Regions from separate parts of the Arthrobacter sp. FW305-BF8 genome, predicted to be linked through region 1. Evidence: riboswitches for the same ligand, from Rfam matches in the RefSeq annotation. Region 1 holds a riboswitch; each other region holds the start of a gene.
What was found. A riboswitch is a leader RNA that binds a small molecule or an ion and turns the genes downstream of it on or off. The one in region 1 is predicted to bind cyclic di-AMP.
Positions count from the first base shown of each region.

Region 2: it holds a riboswitch for cyclic di-AMP, as region 1 does, so the genes downstream of both, LFT45_RS01145 (NlpC/P60 family protein) here and LFT45_RS05105 (C40 family peptidase) in region 1, are expected to answer to the same signal.
Region 3: it holds a riboswitch for cyclic di-AMP, as region 1 does, so the genes downstream of both, LFT45_RS03725 (hypothetical protein) here and LFT45_RS05105 (C40 family peptidase) in region 1, are expected to answer to the same signal.

Region 1 covers NZ_CP084561.1:1,137,281-1,144,041, forward strand. The annotation lists gene LFT45_RS05085 (DUF3027 domain-containing protein) at 1-182, shown strand, start outside; gene serC (phosphoserine transaminase) at 338-1,468, opposite strand; gene LFT45_RS05095 (metal-dependent transcriptional regulator) at 1,815-2,510, shown strand; cyclic di-AMP (ydaO/yuaA leader) riboswitch at 2,662-2,903, shown strand; gene LFT45_RS05100 (M23 family metallopeptidase) at 2,915-3,736, shown strand; cyclic di-AMP (ydaO/yuaA leader) riboswitch at 3,873-4,044, shown strand; gene LFT45_RS05105 (C40 family peptidase) at 4,115-4,807, shown strand; gene LFT45_RS05110 (NlpC/P60 family protein) at 4,910-5,698, shown strand; gene LFT45_RS05115 (HNH endonuclease) at 5,921-6,421, shown strand; gene mobA (molybdenum cofactor guanylyltransferase) at 6,457-6,761, shown strand, end outside.
Region 2 covers NZ_CP084561.1:252,423-259,183, reverse strand. The annotation lists gene LFT45_RS01155 (GTP pyrophosphokinase) at 53-1,159, shown strand; gene LFT45_RS01150 (SulP family inorganic anion transporter) at 1,167-2,669, shown strand; cyclic di-AMP (ydaO/yuaA leader) riboswitch at 2,850-3,015, shown strand; gene LFT45_RS01145 (NlpC/P60 family protein) at 3,019-3,753, shown strand; gene LFT45_RS01140 (GGDEF domain-containing protein) at 3,946-5,085, opposite strand; gene LFT45_RS01135 (bile acid:sodium symporter family protein) at 5,239-6,276, shown strand; gene LFT45_RS01130 (LLM class flavin-dependent oxidoreductase) at 6,273-6,761, opposite strand, start outside.
Region 3 covers NZ_CP084561.1:805,172-811,932, reverse strand. The annotation lists gene LFT45_RS03735 (response regulator transcription factor) at 231-971, shown strand; gene LFT45_RS03730 (HAMP domain-containing sensor histidine kinase) at 975-2,588, shown strand; cyclic di-AMP (ydaO/yuaA leader) riboswitch at 2,693-2,848, shown strand; gene LFT45_RS03725 (hypothetical protein) at 2,852-3,721, shown strand; gene LFT45_RS03720 (glycosyltransferase) at 3,996-5,459, shown strand; gene LFT45_RS23240 (ArnT family glycosyltransferase) at 5,456-6,761, shown strand, end outside.

The DNA.
Region 1 (6,761 bases):
CGGAGGACGAGCAGGAGCAGGACGAGCAGGAAGCGCCGGGGGAGGCGTCCACGGGCTCTGCAACAGAGCCCGACGCCGGGCCGGGGACTGACGTCGAAGCAGAGTCTGACGTCGAAACAGCGACTGACGCTGAAGCAGCGCCTAGCGTCGAAGCAGAGCCCGACGCCCACGAACGCGACTAATCACAACGAGTAATGGTTTGCAACCACTGACGGCGCCGTCCGGCCACAAGCCTGGACGACGCCGTCGAACTTTAAGCAAAGAGTTTTTTGTCCAGATAATGGGGCCAAAAGGCCTTCGAACCCCGATTATCTGCACAAAAACTCCCCGCCGGTGGTTACTTCTTCAGTTCGCCCACCACGTAGTCGATGCACTCCAGCAGGGCGGAGACATCCGAAGGCTCGATGGCCACGAAGGTGGCGATGCGCAGCTGGTTGCGTCCCAGCTTCCGGTAGGGCTCGGTGTCCACGATGCCGTTGGCGCGAAGCACCTTGGCAATGGCGGCGGCATCGATCGAGTCGTCGAAGTCGATGGTGGCGATGACGTTGGAGCGCTCGGCCGCATTGGCAACGAATGGCGTCGCGTATTCGGAGGCTTCCGCCCACTTGTAGATGCGGCCAGCCGAGTCGGCCGTGCGGCCGGCGGCGAAGTCCAGGCCGCCGTTGGCGTTCAGCCACTGCACCTGGGCATCCAGCGTGACGAGCGTGGACAGGGACGGGGTGTTGTACGTCTGGTTCAGCTTGGAGTTGTCGATGGCGGTCTTCAGGTCCAGGAAGTCCGGGATCCAGCGCCCGCTGGCCTTGACGCGCTCAGCCCGCTCCAGCGCAGCCGGGGAGAAGAGGCCTAGCCACAGCCCGCCGTCGGAGGCGAAGTTCTTCTGCGGCGCGAAGTAGTAGACATCCGTCTGGGTCACGTCGACATCGAGGCCGCCGGCAGCCGAGGTTGCGTCCACCAGCACCAGTGCGCCCTCGTCGACGCCGTTCACCCGCTGGACGGGCGCAGCGACACCCGTTGAGGTCTCGTTCTGCGGCCAGGCGTACACATCCACGCCCGCCTCGGCCTTGGGGGCGGGACAGGTGCCGGGCTCGGACTTGATGATGGAGGACTCCGCGAGGAACGGCGCCTTGTTCGTTGCCGCGGCAAACTTGGACCCGAACTCGCCGAAGGACAGGTGCTGTGCCTTCTGTTCCACAAGGCCGAAGCTGGCGACGTCCCAGAACGCCGTGGAACCGCCGACGCCGAGGACAACCTCGTAGCCTTCGGGGGCACGGAAGAAGGTGCTCAGGCCTTCGCGGACGGATCCCACGAGGTTCTTCACGGGGGCCTGGCGGTGCGACGTGCCCAGGAGCGTCGTGGCGGCCGCGGAGAGGGCCTCGATCTGCTCGTGCCTGACCTTGGAGGGACCGGCGCCGAACCGTCCGTCCTTGGGCAGGAGGTTTGCGGGAATAGTGATGCTGGTGTCGCTCACAATGGCTCCAATTTTCGGCATGGAAGTGCGGTTCGGCTGGGTCGGGGCGATGGCCGGCAGGCAACCATGACCGCCACGAAGACCCTCCTTATTCTGCCCGAAGCGCGGATACGGCGGGAACACGCACCCGTCATAGTCCAGTCACTGAGACAGGCCCGCCACCCACCGCGCAGATTATCCGGAGTAATTCAAAATAGGCTAAGCTGGCACTGGACGTACGGGCACACAGCCGGTGCTGCGCCGCCGTCGGATACGCGACCGCCGCTGCAGCTTGCCGGATCCCGGTGCGGCGGACCCGCGGTACGGTGGGACGGACAAGAATACTGGGCTCGAGGAGCTGAGCTGAATGACGGATCTGATCGACACCACGGAGATGTACCTTCGCACCATTCTGGAGCTGGAGGAAGAGAACATCGTGGCGCTTCGGGCACGCATCGCCGAACGCCTCCGGCACTCAGGCCCCACCGTTTCGCAGACCATCGGCAGGATGGAACGCGACGGCCTCGTCGTCGTCTCCGGTGACCGCCACCTCGAACTGACCGAAGTGGGCCGGAAGCGCGCCACCGAGGTGATGCGCAAGCACCGGCTCGCCGAGCGCCTCCTCGCCGACGTCATCGGCCTTGACTGGGCCTACGTTCATGACGAGGCCTGCCGGTGGGAGCACGTCATGAGTGAACGGGTGGAGCGCAGGATCTACGAAATGCTCGACCATCCCACCGAGTCGCCGTACGGCAACCCCATCCCCGGCCTGGCGGCGCTCGGGGGCCAGCCCGCCCGCTCGTTCTCCGACGGCGTGGTGAACCTGCTCGATGCCATGGCCGGCTACGGTCCGGAATCCAAGGTCACCGTCAGCCGCCTGGCAGAACCCATCCAGGTGGAGCCGGAGCTGCTGGTCCAGCTGGATGAAGGCGGGATCCGGCCGGGCGCTGCCGTCTCGCTCGAACGTGTGGGGGAGTACATTTCTGTCCGCGTACCCGGGTTCGAGGGCGCCCTCGAGCTGCCGCCGGAAGTCGCGGCGCACGTGTTCGTGCGGGTCGGTTAGCGCCGAAAGCGCAGCTCCGCCTGACGCCGGCGTCCTGTCTGACATCTGCAGGCAGGATGACCTACCACTTTTGCACAGCGAATATAACGGAATTATTACTGCGCCTCTTAATCGCCTATAGTTAAACAGCAACGCCGATGCAAAAGCGTTACCTGATCTGGAGCCGAACCTTGCCAGCAGATCAGTAGCACGAGTCACCCACTGGCAGGGGCGGGGGAACCACAACCGGCTGTTTCTACAGCCTTGGGGTGAAGTCCGCAGCAGCAAGTCTCTTCCGCAGAAGGAATCCTCCCGGGATACCCCTGTGCCGGAATGGCTTGTTATGGCGGGCCGGGTCCGAACTCTCTGACCCGAATCCGACAGCTAACTTCGCAGGCTATCCAGAGAGGAAGCAGTACTTGTCCATGCAGAATGCCCGGGGCCGCCGCCGCGCGTCCGGTCCCGCTCCTGAGCCGCGCCCTGCGGAGGCCATTGCCGCGGACCGTCCCCGGGACGCTCAGCGCGAGGCGCGCCGCCGCCGGGGTCCGTTCCGGCAGGTTACGGATTTCGCTTCGGCCAGTGGTGTTGGGCAAAAGGCTGGAGTGGCCCTTGCTGCTACCGGCCTGCTGCTGACTGTTACCGTCCCCGCCACCAGCCCCGTCCTGGCTGCCGACGAGCATCAGGGAGGAGCGTCCGCGTCCGCCGCCTCACCGGCCCAGCCGAAGGTCTCGGCGGAAGCGGCAGCGAAGATCGACTTCAGCCGTACGTCCGTCTCCACCACCGGTGACCCGGACGGAAAGCTCAAGCAGCTCCTGAGTGCCCAGTCTGCCGGCAGCATCAGCCGTGCGGCCTCGGTGGGCACCTTGGGCGGGCCGCTGACCACGCTCGTGAAGTCTTCGCCGTTCGGCTACCGGGTTAGCCCGATCACCGGCGGCGCCGGTGAGTTCCACCGCGGCCAGGACTTCGCCGCCCAATGCGGCACGCAAGTGCTTGCTGCGGCCAGCGGCAAGGTCACGTTCGCCGGGTGGCACCCATACGGGGGAGGCAACCGCGTGGTCATCGACCACGGCAACGGCTTGGAGACCACGTACAACCACCTGTCGTCCTCCAGCGTCGAGGTTGGCCAGAAGGTCACCCGCGGTGAGGCGATTGCCCTGAGCGGGACCACCGGCGCCTCCACCGGCTGCCACCTCCACTTCGAGGTGATGGTCAACGGTGAAGTCGTTGATCCCACCGGCTGGCTCTAAGCCAAGCCGAGTGAGCACTCTCATTCCTGTGACATGCCGTGACCTGAATGTGACATTAGCTCCAAACTGCTGTACCGTCTAAACCGCGTCAACTTTTCCGAAGTTGACGCTCTTGAGTGGATTGCCTAGCTCTGCCACCGCTCAAGGTCCGTTCGCATTACATCGTCTGGCAGGGGCGGGGGAACCAATTTTGGTCTTCGCAAGAAGGCCTTGGGGTTAAGTCGCAAAAGCTTCCCAGGAAGCCGAGTGGCCGGGTGCACTCCCATCCGAATCCGACAGCTCACCTCGCAGGCATTGGGAGAGGCTACCTTCGTGTCTTCACGCCACAATGCCGCGCGCCACCGCGCGCAAACGGTTCGTATGAACCCATTGGACTCCGTGTCCAAGGCGGTTAGCGCCAATGCCGGCACAGTAGGTCGCCAGGCAGCTGTTATCGCAGCTGCTTCAGGTCTCATCCTGAGCGTTGGCATGCCTGCCAACGCAGCCGACGCCAACATTGGTGTTTCCGCCTCCTCGGAGACCGGATCCCAGGCCGCGCAGCTTGCTGTGACCGCCGCGCCCACCGCCACTGTCTCTTTCGAGCGTCCTGAAGTCACCACGGTGGCTGCCCCGGTCGCCGAAATCATTGCTCCGCAGTCGAGCGATGAGGGCCAGGCGGGCGATGCAGGCCAGGCCAGCGACGAGAGTGCCGGTGCGGCCCAGGCCGTCACCGCCAAGTCCACCGATGGTGCGGCCTCAGCCGCAGCGTCCGGACTGGCTGCAATCGCGTACACCGGCATCGGTAACCCCTACGTCTGGGGCGGCACCACCCCCAGCGGCTGGGACTGCTCCGGCTTCACCCAGTGGGTTTACGCTCAGGCAGGCATCAGCATTCCCCGCGTCAACGCGTGGACTGCCATGAAGCCCACCTCCACGCCTGCTCCCGGCGACCTGGTCATGCAGAACGGCGGCGCCCACGTGGGCATCTACGTCGGCAACGGCATGATGATCAGCGCGCTGAACCCCTCGGACGGAACGCTCCTGCACGCGGTGTCCGCCACGGGCACGTCCTCCTTCTTCACCCTTCGCTAAAAATCCGATTCGAGACGGGCCGGCTTACCCCCAAGATGCCGGCGCGTCGATAACCCACGTCCTGCTACCGCGGTCCGTGGAACACGAAAGAGAGAAATCTTAATGACTACACGTGCGACCATTGCACGCCACCGCGCCGAGGTCACCAAGACCAACTCGCTGGCTGTCATTGCCAAGGCCGTCGGCGACAACGCCGGTGGTGTGGGCCGCCAGGCCGCAGTTATCGCTGCTGCTTCCGGTCTCGTCCTGACCAGCGGCATCGCCGCCAACGCTGCTGAGACCAACGTTCAGCGCGAATCCGCTCCGGCCTCCACGCTGGAGGTCCAGTCCGCTGCGCCGGCCACGATTTCCGCTGCGTCCAGCATCGCGATCTCCTACGAGAAGCCCGCTGTCTCCACCGCCCCGGCTCCCGTCGTCGAGGCCCCCAAGCCCGTCGTCAAGGTCCAGGAAGCGGCCCCCGCTGTTGAGGCTGCTCCGGTTGCTGAAGCCGCACCCGCAGTCCAGGCCACGGCAGCCGTTGCAACTGCTGCCCCGGCAGCTCCGAAGACCACCGCCGCCAGCGGCAAGGGCGCTGCAATCGCCGCTGCCGCCTACGCACAGCTGGGCGTCTCCCAGGACTGCACCGCCCTGGCCACCAACGCACTCGCAGCTGTGGGCGTCCACTACCACGGCTGGCCGGCAGGCTACCTGTCCCTCGGCCGCACCGTGAGCGCTGCTGAGGCTCAGCCGGGCGACCTCGCCTACTACCAGAACGGCGGCATGGGCCTGGCCCACATCGCTGTGTACGTCGGCAACGGCCAGGCCGTCCACGGCGGCTGGAACGGCGGAACCACCGCACTGTTCAGCGTGAACGTCGGCTCCGGCCCGGTCTTCATCCGCGTCGGCGGCTAAGACCCCCAAGCGTTACGGAAGGACCCCCGCCAGCACGGCGGGGGTCCTTTTTTGCCTTGCACCCGCATGAATTTTCGGCGACACGCCATGGCGATGCTTGTGTTCGATTCGCTCATCTGCCTAGTGAGTGTTTACTCTTATGGTGTCGATCCATAGCCCGGACATGCAGAGGGCAGCCGGCCCTCGCGCCTCTGCCGGGTGCGGCCGTGAAGAGGTATGTGCATGCGCACTCTCGTTCTGAATGCTGGATATGAACCGCTGGCGGTAGTGACATTCCGCCGGGCGCTGGTCCTTGTGCTCACCGGAAAAGCAAGCGTGGTGGCCGAAGGCGACGATCCTGTCGTCGGGCCGCAGGACATCATGGGCCGTCCGTCCGTGATTCTCCTCAACCGCTACATCCGCCCCCGGTACAACATGATCACCGCGGTGAGCAGGCGCGGTGTGCTTCGCCGCGACGGCCACCGGTGCGCCTACTGCGGCAAGGCAGCCCACACCATAGACCATGTCCAGCCGAAATCGCGGGGCGGTGCAGACTCTTGGGAGAACCTCGTCGCAGCCTGCCTTCGCTGCAACAACGTCAAGGGTGACCACACGCCCAGCGAAATGGGCTGGAAGCTCCGGTTTGATCCGGCGCCGCCGGTGGGCACCATGTGGCAGATCAAGGAGCTGGAAAAGCCCACGCCGGCGTGGGATCCGTTCCTGCTTCCGGAAAGAGCAGCCTGACTCTGGTTTGAGCCTTCCAGGCTTACGCTGGGTGGGTGGACTTTGACGCAATAATCCTGGCCGGCGGCCGCTCCTCGCGACTGGGCGGCTCACCCAAGTCTGCCCTGATGTACGACGGCGCCACGCTCCTTGAGCGCTCCCTCGCGGCTGCCGGGGGTGCCCGGCACACTGTTGTGGTGGGACCTGCGGCGGCGGGCCTTCCCGCTGAGGTCCTCACTTCGCGCGAGGATCCGCCTTTTGCAGGTCCTGCGGCGGCAATCGCCGCCGGCCTGGCCGCCCTGCAGGGTGCAGACCCCGCGGGCATGGTCCTGGTTCTCGCGTGCGACATGCCACGCGTGGG
Region 2 (6,761 bases), 880 kb from region 1:
GTGGCGAGGGTGTCACCCGGCTGCTGTCGCATCGCCTTGATAGTTTGGATCCATGGCAAGCAACTGGGATCGCCTGGACGTCACTCAGCGCGACTCCGTGCAGGAAAACGTGGAGCTCTACGAGCGCGTCCGGCCTGCCCTGAAGCTTGTCACCCGGGAAGTCCTGCAGATACTGCGGACCATGCTCAAGGACACCGAGGTCACACCGCTGTTCGTGACCGGCCGGACCAAGTCGGTGGACTCCTTCCGGGAAAAGATCTCCCGGACCGAGGAACCGCTGGAAGAGGGCGGGCAGCGGCTGCTGAAGTTCCCGGACCCATTCCGCACCCTCAACGACATGGTGGGCGTGCGCGTCATCACCAAGCTGCCGGCGGAGAACGCACTGGTGGCCAACCTGATAAAGCGCCAGCGGCACCTCTTCGACTGCCGCGGCGACAGGGAAAAGGACATCGGCTCGATCGAGTCCGGAACCTACGGCTACTCCAGCCGGCACCTGATCCTGCGCACCATCCAGAACGATGTCGTGAAGAACTACCAGCAGGGCTTCAACGCCGACGTCCCGCCGAACGGCAGCTACTTCTTCGAATGCCAGATCCGCACGGTGTTCGCGCATGCTTGGAGCGAGATCGAGCACGACATCCGGTTCAAGGCCGAGGACCCGCGGGCGTGGACGCCGCACTTCGACCGCCAGTTCACCGCCACCGCCGCCATGCTGGAGACGGTGGAGACGGCCTTCGCCGACCTGCACGAACGCTACGAGGAGGTCCGCAGCTACTGGGACCTGGACGGAGAGGGCGCGGCGCAGCTCACCCCCAACCGCATCCGCGACGTGTGGCGTACCCTGCTCCCGCACGTTGACCGTAAAGTGGATGACGACTGGGGATGGGCAGCCGAACTCTTGGCGGCCCACGGACTCAAGCAGACCGTCCAGCTTGCCGGGCTGCTCAGCGCCAACCGGATCACCGAGGTCCGCAGGGCCCTGGACCACCGCTACTCCCCCGGCCCGGACCGCCTGCTGGATGACCTCCTGCTGTGGCAGTACGGCACCAAACACATCGACCTCACCGCCGAGGCGCCCGACGCCGTCCCCCACCCGCGGCGCGACAGCCTCCTGCGGCGGCTGAAGCAGATCGAGCGCTATCGCCAGACGAAGAAATAGAGTTTTCATGAAGCCCGAACAGCTCCAGTCCGTCCGGGCCACGCTCCGTTCCCCGCGGCGCCTCAAGACCGAGGCCCTCGCCGGACTGGTGGTGGCCCTCGCCCTCATTCCGGAAGCCATCGCATTTTCCGTGATCGCCGGAGTGGACCCCCGGATCGGACTGTTCGCCTCCTTCACCATGGCGGTGACCATCTCCTTCGTTGGCGGCCGGCCCGCCATGATCTCGGCCGCGACAGGCGCCGTCGCGCTGGTAATCGCGCCGCTGATGCGCAGCCATGGGCTGGACCACCTGATCGCCGCGGTGATCCTCGCCGGGATCTTCCAGATCCTGCTCGCCGTCCTGGGCGTCACCCGGCTCATGCGCTTCATCCCTCGCTCGGTGATGGTGGGCTTCGTGAACGCGCTGGCCATCCTCGTGTTCATGGCCCAACTGCCGGAACTGATCGGGGTTCCCTGGGCGGTGTATCCGCTGGTCGCCGCGGGCCTGCTGATCGTGATTGGCTTCCGCCGGATTACGACGGCGGTGCCGTCACCTTTGGTGGCCATCGTCCTCCTGACGGTCCTCGCCGTGCTCGCCGGCATCGACGTCCCCACTGTCCAGGACAAGGGCCGGCTCCCGGAAAGCCTGCCCACGCTGTTCATCCCCCAGGTGCCTCTGACGTGGGAAACCTTCCAGACCATCGCCCCGTTCTCGCTGTCCATGGCGCTCGTAGGGCTGCTGGAATCCCTGCTGACTTCCAAGCTGGTGGACGATATCACCGACACGCACTCCAACAAGACCCGCGAATCCTGGGGCCAGGGCGTGGCCAATATCATCACCGGGTTCCTGGGCGGCATGGGCGGCTGCGCCGTGATCGGGCAGACCATGATCAATGTCAAGGGCTCCGGCGCACGGAGCCGGGTGTCCACGTTCCTCGCCGGTGTCTTCCTGCTGGTGCTGGTAGTCACCTTGGGCGACATCGTGGGCCTCATCCCCATGGCCGCCCTCGTAGCCGTGATGATCTTCATCTCCGCCATCACTTTCGAATGGCACTCGGTTGCGCCCGCCACCCTGAAGCGGATGCCCAAGTCGGAAACCGCCGTCATGCTCATCACGGTGGGCACGGTGGTGGTCACTCACAACCTGGCGATCGGCGTCGGCGTCGGGGTGCTAGCGGCGATGGCGATGTTCGCCCGCCGGGTGGCCCATTTCGCCACCGTGGAGCGGACAGAAGTGGAGCTCAACGGCCGGACTGCAGCCACCTACACGGTGGACGGCGAACTGTTCTTCGCCTCCTCCAACGACCTTTACACGCAGTTCAACTACGCCCGCGACGCCGAACCTGACATCGACAAAGTGGTCATCGATCTGCACGCCTCACACCTTTGGGATGCCTCCACTATCGCCGTGCTGGACGCGGTCACGGAGAAGTACCGCAGGCATGGCCGGGAGGTGGAACTCATCGGCCTCAATTCAGCCAGCATCCAGATGCGGGAACGTCTGGCGGGGAAGCTTAACGCCGCAGAGTGAGCATTATCACTTCATGGCGCCCATTCCCTTTACTTGACGCGGATCAGCATGGCGGGAAGCGACACGGCCCCGTTACCTTAATGTGACATTCGGAAAAGCCTCCCGTACGGTGGAAAACGTGCCTCCTTCACCGACGAGGCACTCCCGCGCTGATTGCCTAACTCTGCCGCAGCCCGAGGAACCATTCGAATACCCATGTCCGGCAGAGACGGGGAAACCACTTTTCGGCCCGCTTGAAGTGGGCCTTGGGGTGAAGCCGCACAGTTCCTGACCACGCTCAGGACCGCGGCCGGGTGCCTCCCATCCGAATCCGACAGCTCACCTCGCAGGCATCGGGAGAGGCTTCTTCATGTCGTTCCGCTTTATTTCTGGCCGCCGTGCTGCGGTCATCCTTGCAGCATCCGGCCTGGCCTTCACCGGCAGCGTCGCAGCCAACGCGGCCAACGCTCCGGCCCAGCAGGCCAAGGCTCCCGCCGCCGCCCCCGCGACGGCTGGACAGTTCCAGGCTCCCCTCACCGCCGCCTCCAGCGTCAAGATTGCTTTTGAGCGCCCCGCGGTTAAGTCGGCTCCCGCTCCGGTAGTGGCAGCGCCCGTCGTCGAAAAGCCGGTTGTGAAGAAGGCTGCGGCGCCTGTCGCCCCCGTCACGGCAGCCCCGGCCGCTGCGCCAGCCAAGGTTGCAACCGCGCCGGCCGCACCTGCGCCCGCACCGAAGGTCACCGTCCAGGCTGCGGCTCCCGCGGCCAAGGCCCCCGTCAAGGCCGCCGCAGGCGTCAACGCCACCATGCTGGCCTCCGCTTACGCGCAGATCGGCATCACGCAGGACTGCACCGCCATGGTAGAGAAGGCCCTCGGCGCCGCCGGCATCCGTGTGGGTGACCTCGCGCCGATGCAGTTCCTGAGCCACGGCCGGGTCGTCTCCACCCCGCAGCCCGGCGACATGATTGTGCAGTCCGGCCACGTGGCCATCTACGCGGGCGGCGGCAAGGTCATCAGCGGCGGCATGAACGGTATCAACGCCACCATGGCCCACCCGCTGTCCTGGCTCACGGCCACCGGTCCCGTCACGTTCGTGCGCGCGGGCTAGCAGAGCTGAGAAACCGCCGTGTTCCGCTGCCTTGGGGGCGGCGGAACACGGCCACCCCCCAAGGTGCTCCCACCTTTCTACAAGGAGTAGGGAACACACTGTCTATGCCTGATGAAAGACCGCAGGCTCCGGCTGCGAGTCAGGATCGCCGGGTCCGGATTGTCCCCCATGCATTCCGGATCCGGTGCCGGCTCAGCCCCTGACCGTGCGGTTCCGCCCCTGTGACTTGGCTTCATAGAGAGCGACGTCGGCAGCCGCGATGACCTCGTCGAGGTCGGCGGTTGCCGCGTTGTAGGTGGAAATGCCGTAACTGACGGTCGGCATCCGCAGCAGTTCGGGGATGTGCTGCTCTGCCAGCCTCCTGCTGATTTCCCTCGCAATGATTTCAGCGCTCTTGGGGCCTGCGCCAGGAAGCAGGAGGATGAACTCCTCGCCGCCGTACCGCCCGGCAAGGTCCGTAGACCGGACCGATGCGCTGCACGCCTGGGCAAAGGCCCGCAGTGCAAGGTCGCCCGCCGCGTGGCCGAAGGTGTCGTTGACTGACTTGAAGTGATCGAGGTCTGCCAGGATCAGCGACCCGCCGCTGTTTGCAGCCTTGCTGCGTTCCAGCTCCTCGGCCGCCGCCTCCACGAAGGCACCGCGGTTCAGGAGGCCCGTCAGCCCGTCCTGGGTGGCGACCGTGCGCAGCGCCCGGGTCTGCTGCTCGGTGCTCAGCCCCGCCATGCTGAAGGAAACCACCACCAGCAGCACCATCGTGACCATCGTGGTCACCGCGGACCCGAAGTAGGTTGCAAAGACGGGACCGCTTGGCCCTTCGATGAGGAACACCACCAGGCGGCAAAAATAGAAGAATGCCACTCCGCCTGCCGCGATGGCCATGGGGATCCTGACCCGGGAGTACCCCGGTTCCAGCCGCCACAGTTCATGCGAGGCCAAGCCAATCAGCACAGCCATGGACGCGAGGAAGACAGCACCACCGGCCCACGTATTGGATCCCGGATTGTCGACCGCGGCGGCGGCGGCGGTGATGACCGGCAGCGCGACGGACAGCCAGATGTTGTGCTTCAGGTTCCGGAGGGAACGCGCGCCGGCCCAGACCCCTGCCGCGCCGGACACCAGCAGGAAGTCGCCCAGCGGATTGGCCCAGACCTGCTGCGCCGTGCCGTTCAGGAGGAAGGCCGCCGAGCCGGAAAGGAACAGGAGCAGGGCCGCGCACCACCAGGCACTGTAGGGCGAGCGGGTGCTGCGGAAGGTGGAAAAGTAGAACAGCAGCGCCAGAACCAGGGCCATCGCCGCGAAGGCAATCCGCAGTGTTGCCGTGTCTAGGATCATTCCGTCCCCTTGAATCCGATCCAGTGCAATCCAGTATCGCACCGGGAGCGCCCGGGGTCGCGCTGTGCGGCAGAGAATTTTGCCAGTACGACACATTTGTCTGACATCAGTCATGAATTGGCCGTCACGGCGGTCCGGTGCCAGCATTATTGAATGCTTGAGGCAACAAAAGACCCCAAAACCGCTCCCTCGGCCACGGAGGCCGGCGCTGCCCCCCTGAACCCGGCCCTCGCTGCGGAAGCGAAAATTGCGCGCGTCGCGGTGACCGTCTTTCCCCTTCTGGTGCTCGCAGCCGGCATCGCCGGGTTCCTGCTTCCCGGCGCCTTCAAGCCCCTTGGCCCGGCGGTCCCGTACCTGCTGGGAATCATCATGTTCTGCATGGGCCTGACGCTGACGCCACCAGACTTCACCGCGGTTGCCCGCAGGCCGTGGGCCGTGGTGCTGGGCATCGTGGCCCACTACGTGATCATGCCCGGGGCCGGCTGGGCGATCGCCACCCTCCTCCACCTGGAGCCCTCACTGGCAGTTGGCCTGATCCTAGTGGGCTGCGCGCCCTCCGGCACGGCCTCCAACGTGATGGCCTTCCTGGCCAAGGGCGATGTGGCCCTGTCCGTCGCCGTCGCCAGCGTATCCACGCTCATCGCCCCGGTGGTCACCCCCGTCCTGGTGCTGTTCCTGGCCGGTTCCTTCCTCACCATCGACGCCGGCGGCATGGTGCTGGACATCGTCAAGACCGTGCTGCTGCCGGTGATCGCGGGCCTGCTGGCCCGGCTGTTCCTCAAGAAGCTCGTCGCGAAGGCGCTGCCGGCGCTCCCCTGGGCATCCGCCGTCGTTATTTCCCTCATCGTGGCGGTAGTGGTGGCGGGAAGCGCCAGCAAGATCCTGGCGGCCGGCGGCATCGTGTTCCTGGCTGTGGTGCTGCACAACGGATTCGGCCTTGGCCTCGGCTACCTGGCCGGCAAGCTCGGCCGCCTCGACGACAAGGCACGCAGGGCCCTCGCGTTCGAGGTCGGCATGCAGAACTCGGGCCTGGCGGCAACGCTCGCCACCGCCCACTTCACCCCGCTGGCGGCCCTGCCCTCAGCAGTTTTCTCGCTCTGGCACAACATCTCGGGCGCAATTGTCGCCGCCTGGCTGGCCCGGAAGCCCCTGCAGGAACAGAAGCCTCTCCAGGAGAAGCAGGAAGCCTAAACCGCGGTGTTAACCGCGAGTTCCCTGGCGGCCGGTTCAGCGGAGTCAGCAGGGGCAAATCCGCTCGCGGGCCGCGGCAGCCCGTAGTGCTCGCGCAGCGTGTGCCCCGTGTACTGCTGGCGGAACAGCCCGCGGGCCCGCAGGATCGGGATGACGTGGTCCACGAAGGCGTCCAGGCCCGAGGGCAGCACCGGCGGCATGATGTTGAAGCCGTCCGCCGCGCCCTTCACGAACCACTCCTGAATGGCATCCGCCACCTGCTCGGGCGTCCCGGAGAAGGTGCGGTGCCCGCGGCCGCCGCCGAGCCTGCCGATGAGCTGCCGGACAGTGAGCCGCTCGCGCCGGGCGAGCTCCACGATCAAGGTGTACCGGCTCTTGGCCCCCTCAATGGCATCCTCCGACGGGAGGTCCTCGGGCAGTTGCGCATCAAGCGGCAGGGATTCGGGTGAAACCCGGAGGACTCCGGCCAACTGCTTCCGTGCATG
Region 3 (6,761 bases), 330 kb from region 1:
TCTGGAACAGGTACAGGCTGCTGTCCGCTCATTGCGATCTCCTTAGGGGTTGCGGAAGTGTCCGTTCCAGACTGGAAAGCCTTCCTGTGTTTGGCCTGTGCGGCGCAAGAGCCATGCCTGTGACCTGAAAAATCCGTACGCGGCGCCTTTCAGCTCGCTACGCTGGGATTCACAGCTGGCGCACAGGATTGCCAAAGCGGCGGCTAAACACCAGAACGGAGAGTTGTCACATGGCCACTTCGCACTCCATGACCAACAACCTTCCCCAGCTGACCCACCCTGACGGATCCCCCATCCGTGCGCTCGTGGTCGACGACGAGCCGAGCCTCTCAGAACTAATGAGCATGGGCCTGCGCATGGCCGGCTGGTCGGTGGCCATCGCTGCCGACGGCCCCGAGGCCGTGAAGCTCGCCAAGGAGTTCCGCCCGGATGTGCTGGTGCTTGATGTGATGCTTCCCGGATTCGACGGCGTTGAGCTCCTGGGCAGGATCCGCGCCTTCGCGCCGGAGGTCCCGGCGCTGTTCCTCACCGCCAAGGACGCGGTACAGGACCGGATCGTGGGCCTCGCCGCGGGCGGCGACGACTATGTAACCAAGCCGTTCAGCATGGAGGAAGTCCTGCTGCGCCTGCACCGGCTGGTCCAGCGCTCCGGCGTCGCCGCCATGGACTCCGCCGAGCTGGTGGTGGGCGACCTCGTCCTGAACCTCGACACGCGCGAAGTCACCCGCGCCGGCGACGAGCTGCAGCTGACAGCCACCCAGTTCGAGCTGCTGCGCTACCTCATGGAGAACCCCAAGCGCGTGGTCAGCAAGGCCCAGATCCTGGACCGGGTATGGAACTACGATTTTGGCGGCCAGGCCAACATCGTCGAACTGTACATCTCCTACCTGCGCAAGAAGGTGGATGCCGTGCACCCGCCCATGATCCACACGGTCCGCGGCGCGGGCTACGTCATCAAACCGGCAGAGTAGGCCGTGGCAAAACTTTCCGGAGCCGCGCGCACTCAGCGCCGACGCTGGCTAAAGGCGGACACCTGGCACCTCCGCACACGCCTGGTCCTCGTCGCGATGGCTCTCCTCGTGGCCATCTGCGGCGCGATCGGCCTGTTCAGCTACGCCTCGATGGACTCCTATCTGACCCAGCAATTGGACAAGCAGCTCTCGGATGCGGCCCACCGCTCCAGCGACTTCGGCCGTCCGCCGCTCGGCAATCAAGGGACCAGGCCCGATCCATTGGATGCCCGCGGCCAGAGGGTCGGCACGGTCACGGCGCGAATCGAGAACGGCGCCGTCATCAGTGCCGGTCTCATAGCCGCCGACTCCACCCGCGCCTCGCTGTCACCTTCAGACAACCAGGTCCTCCTGGAGCTCCGCCGCAACGGCGTGCCCGTCGAGCGCACACTGTCCTCAGGCACCTACCGCCTGGTCGCCGCGCAGGCGCCGTACGGGGACGTCATCGTCACCGGGCTCCCCCTCGCGGAAAAGCAGAACACCCTGACGTCCCTCGTGTGGACGATTACCATCGTCTCGCTGGGCGGCCTCGTGCTGATCGGCCTGGCCGGGACGGTCCTCATCCGCCGCACCATGAAACCGCTGGAGCAGCTCTCCGAGGTGGCCACCCAGGTCTCGCGCCTGCCGCTGGACGCCGGTGAGGTGGCACTCGCTGTCCGCGTCCCGCCGTCGAACGCCCATCCCGGAACTGAAGTGGGCAGCGTGGGCCACGCCCTGAACCAGATGCTGGACAACGTGTCCAATGCTTTGGAGGCGCGGCAGGAAAGCGAAATGAAGGTGCGGCAATTCGTGGCAGACGCCTCCCATGAGCTCCGGACGCCGCTCACGGCCATCCGCGGCTACACCGAGCTGATGCGCATGACCGAAAAATTCACTCCGGACGGCCAGCGGTCCCTGGCACGCGTGCAGAGCCAGTCAGAACGCATGACCGCCCTGGTGGAGGATCTTCTGCTGCTGGCGCGGCTCGACGACGGGCAGCCGCTCAAGCTCAGCGACGTGGACCTCACACAGCTCGTGATCGAGACCGTCAGCGACGAAAAGGTCATGGCACCGGACCGGGCGTGGCACCTCGACCTTCCCGAAGAACCTGTGTCCGTTCGGGGCGATGCATCGCAGCTGCACCAGGTGCTGGTCAACCTGCTCTCGAATGCCCGCAAGCACACGCCGCCCGGCACCACGGTGACCACCGGCGTGATGCGGTCGGCTGACGGCAGCGCTGTGATTACGGTCACGGACGACGGCGCCGGCATCCCGCCTGAATTCGTGGACAAGGTCTTCGCTCGCTTTGCCCGCGCAGACGCGTCACGTGTGACCCCGGCGCAGGCGCCCCCGGCACCTGCATCCGCAACGGCGACGGGTTCCATTGCCGGTGCCGCTAGCGCCCAAACAACCCTCCGCACCCCCGAATCGCGGGGGGAAGCCGGGGTTCTGTCGGCCGAGGGAACCAGCGGCCTTGGCCTGTCCATCGTGCAGTCCATCGTGGAGGCACACGGCGGGACAGTGGAGGTCACATCCCGGCCTGGCCGGACGGAATTTGCCGTCCGGCTGCCCATGCAAGGCGCCGCGCCGTCGTCGTGATGTCCGTTACCTAAATGTGACTTAATCAGAAGCCTCCTGTACGGTCGATAGAGTGCGGCCGCCACTAGAGCCGCATCTCCGGATTGACGCCCAGCTCTGCCGCTTCCCGGATTCCGCTAGTTCAGGCAGAGGCGGGGGAACCAGAGTCCCGGGCTTTCCGCATCAGCCCTTGGGGTGAAGCCGACACGTGAATTTTCCGTGCGGCCGGATGACCTCATCCGAACCCGACAGCTAACTCCGCAGGTGTTGAGAGGCAATCAACCATGTCTGAATTCAAGGCACAGGCGCGCCCTGATCGCGCCTCCCAGCAGTCCGACCGCAATATTTCCCGTCACCGTGCAGAGCCGGTTCGGCCTGCGACGGCTTGGGGCCGCCTGACCGGAAGCCTTCCGTCCTTCGGGCGCCGGGCAGCCGTCCTTACCACTGCCGCAGCCGTGCTCGTTGGCGTCGGCGCCGCAGGCCAGGCGGCCGACCAGGCTGCGCCTTCCGCCGCCCCAACGGCAGCGGCCACCGCCGACGCCGGGCAGACCCTGAACTTCGACAAGACGCTAATCTCCGCGCTTCCTGCCCCGTCCGCGGCGTCCATCGCTCCGCAGTCCTCGTCCCAGGCTGCCGCCGCCAAGGCCGCCACTGCGAAGGCTGCCGCTGCCAAGGCGGCCGCCGCAAAGACTGCCGCCGCCAACGCAGCGGCTGCCAAGACCGCCGCCGCTGCCAACGCCGCCGCGGTTGCCAAGGCCAACGCTGCCCAGGCGGCCGCTGCCAAGGCTGCCGCCGCGAAGGCTGCCGCCGTTGCCAAGGCGAAGGCCGCTGCGCCTGTTGCCCTGAATGATCCGGCCGGCGCACAGGCCTACGCGGCCACCAAGCTGGGGTCATACGGCTGGGCCGCAGACCAGATGCAGTGCCTGAAACGGCTCTGGACCAAGGAATCGGAATGGCGCACGACGGCCACCAACGCGAGCAGCGGCGCCTACGGCATCGTCCAGTCCCTGCCCGCCGAGAAGATGGCGACCGCCGGGGCGGACTACCGCACCAACTACCGCACCCAGATCAACTGGGGCCTGGACTACATCCAGGAGCGCTACGGCTCCCCGTGCGGTGCGCTGAACTGGCACCTCGCCCACAACTGGTACTGAGAGTTCCCCGGCCAAGCCAGCCGATGACGAGCACTTTTGCACCGCTTTAGGCTGAACGCCTGAGTGCGAAGGGCCCCGGATCCGCAAGGATTCGGGGCCCTTCTGCGTCCCCCCTCTTCCTGCCGCAGGCAAAGTGGTGCACAAATGCAGCGCGGTGCAGCGAACGCGGCAACCACAGCCGATGCTGGCAGCCGGCGAGCGCCGATGTCACGTCCACAGCCCCCGCACAGCTCGGCCCTAAAACCCTCATAACCCTAGCGGCCACTGTTGAGGCATGACCATCACAGACCAGGCCTCCGGAACCCCGCCGCACTCTCCGCTGCGCACCGCGCACCCTCATGCCCGCACCGCGGGGCACGAGCCCGCGCATTCCCTCGGCGGGCACAGCCGGCGGTCGCCCATCGACACCGCCACCGCGGTACCGGTTCTGGACGTGACCATCCCGGTCTACAACGAGGAACGCGACCTGGAGGAGTGCCTGCGCCGGCTCCACGCCTACCTGCGTGGCACGTTCCCGCACTCGTTCCGCATCACCGTCGCGGACAACGCCAGCACCGACGGAACGCTCAAGGCGGCCGAACGGGTGGCCCGGGAACTCCGGGAGGTGACCGTGGTGCACCTTGAGGAAAAGGGCCGCGGCAACGCCCTGCGGAAAGTCTGGTTGGCTTCGCCCTCGCCCGTTCTGGCTTACATGGACGTGGACCTCTCCACCGACCTGGCTGCGCTCGGCCCACTGCTGGCCCCGCTGCTCTCTGGCCACTCGGACCTGGCCATCGGCACGCGGCTGGCCCGCAACTCCCGGGTGGTCCGCGGGCAGAAGCGTGAATTCATCTCCCGCAGCTACAACTTCATGCTGCAGTCCCTGATGGGCGCCCACTTCAGCGATGCGCAGTGCGGCTTCAAGGCCATCCGGGCCGACATCGCCCAGCAGATCCTGCCGCATACCGTGGACACCGCCTGGTTTTTCGACACTGAACTCCTGGTCCTCGCCGAACGGTGCGGCCTCAGGGTCCACGAGGTGCCGGTGGACTGGACCGACGACCCCAGCTCCAGCGTGGACATCGTCCAGACTGCGCTCGCGGATGTCCGCGGCATGGCCCGGCTCAGCAAGGACATGGTGACCGGCCGCATCCCCGTCACCGAACTCCGGGCGGCCCTGGCCCGCGGCCCCCTCCCCGCCGCTTCACGCGGTCAGGAACAGAGCCCGGGCGGCAGCCTGTTCGGCCAGCTGGTCCGGTTCGGCACCATCGGCGTGGCCTCCACTCTGGCCTACCTGGTCCTCTTCTACCTCTGCCGCAACCTGATGGACCCGCAGCTGGCCAATCTGCTGGCCTTGCTCACCACGGCCGTGGCCAACACCGCCGCAAACCGGCGCTTCACGTTCGGCATCGCCGGCAACAGTGATGTTGCCCGCCACCACTTTGAAGGGTTGCTCGTTTTTGGGATCGGGCTCGCCCTCACCGCCGGGGCGCTTGCCCTGGTCCACAGCGGCGCGCTTCCAGGAGGCACGACGCCGGACCGCTGGGTTGAGCTGGTGACCGTCACCGCCGCGAACCTCGCCGCCACCGCCGTGAAGTTCCTGCTGTTCCGGCGGTGGGTCTTCCGACGGCGGCCCGCCCCCACCAACGCTCCCGCAGATTTCGCCGCATCTTCCACCAACGCTCCAGCAGATCCTGCCGCCTCCGAGCCATCCCTCCCGCAGTCATCCGCCCCGACCACAGAAATGACGCACTCATGAGCACCACCGTCACTCCCCCAGATCGGACGACAGATCAGACGATCGACCCGACAACAGATCCATCGGCAAGCACGGCGGACCCCGCGCCGCCCCGTGCCAGCACAGGTTCCAACCCGGAACGAACCCGCCGGACCGGCAGGGCATCCCGGCTGCTCGTAGGAAACCAGCCGCGCTGGATCCGGCCCTCCGCGGCAGCGCTGCTGGCATTCACCGCCGTGCTCTACCTGTGGAACCTCGAAGCCACGGGATACGCCAACTCCTTCTATGCCGCAGCCATCCAGGCTGGTACCAAAGACTGGACAGCGCTGCTGTTCGGCTCCCTCGACGCCGGCAATGCGATCACCGTGGACAAGCCCCCGGCGGCCCTGTGGATTCCCGCCCTCGTAGGCCGGGTCTTTGGTTTTTCGCCCCTGAGCATGCTGGTGCCGCAGGCACTCATGGGGGTGGCGGCCGTCGGGCTCCTTTACCTGACGGTCAAGCGCATCTCCGGACCCGCGACGGGACTGCTCGCCGGCGGCGTGCTGGCGCTGACTCCGGTGGCAGCGCTGATGTTCCGGTTCAACAACCCTGACGCGATGCTCACCTTGTGCCTGGTGCTGGCCGCCTACCTGACCACCCGTGCCATTGAAAAGGCAGGCTGGAAGTGGCTGGCCGCAGCCGGCGCCGTGATCGGCCTGGCGTTCCTGACCAAGATGCTCCAGGGCTTCCTGATCGTTCCCGGCCTCGCACTGGCCTACCTCTGGGCCGCCCCGACGAACCTCGGCAAGCGATTCCTGCACCTCCTCGCCGCTGCAAGCGGCATCCTGCTGGTGGCCGGCAGCTACATCTCCCTGTTCCAGCTGACGCCGGTCACGGGCAGGCCCTACATGGCCGGATCCGAAGCCAACAGCTTCCTGGAACTGACCTTCGGCTACAACGGCCTGGGCCGCATCACCGGCGTCGAAGGCGGCGGTGGCGGCATGCCCGTCGGCGGTGGCGGCGGCATGGGCGGGAATGTCGGTTTCGGCGGTGCCGCCGGGATCGCCCGGATGTTCGGGGCCAGCTTCGGCGGCGAGGTGTCCTGGCTGCTTCCCTCGGCCCTGATCCTGCTGGTTGCGGGCCTGTGGTTCACCCGCCGTGAAGCACGCACATCCCGTACCCGCGCGGCCCTGGTCCTCTGGGGCGGCTGGCTGCTGGTCACCGCCGGCATCCTGAGCTTCATGAGCGGAACTGTCCACCCGTACTACGCCGTTGCGCTGGCCCCGGCGATCGCCACACTGGTGGGCATCGGCTCCGTGGAACTGTGGCGCGGCCGCGCTTACG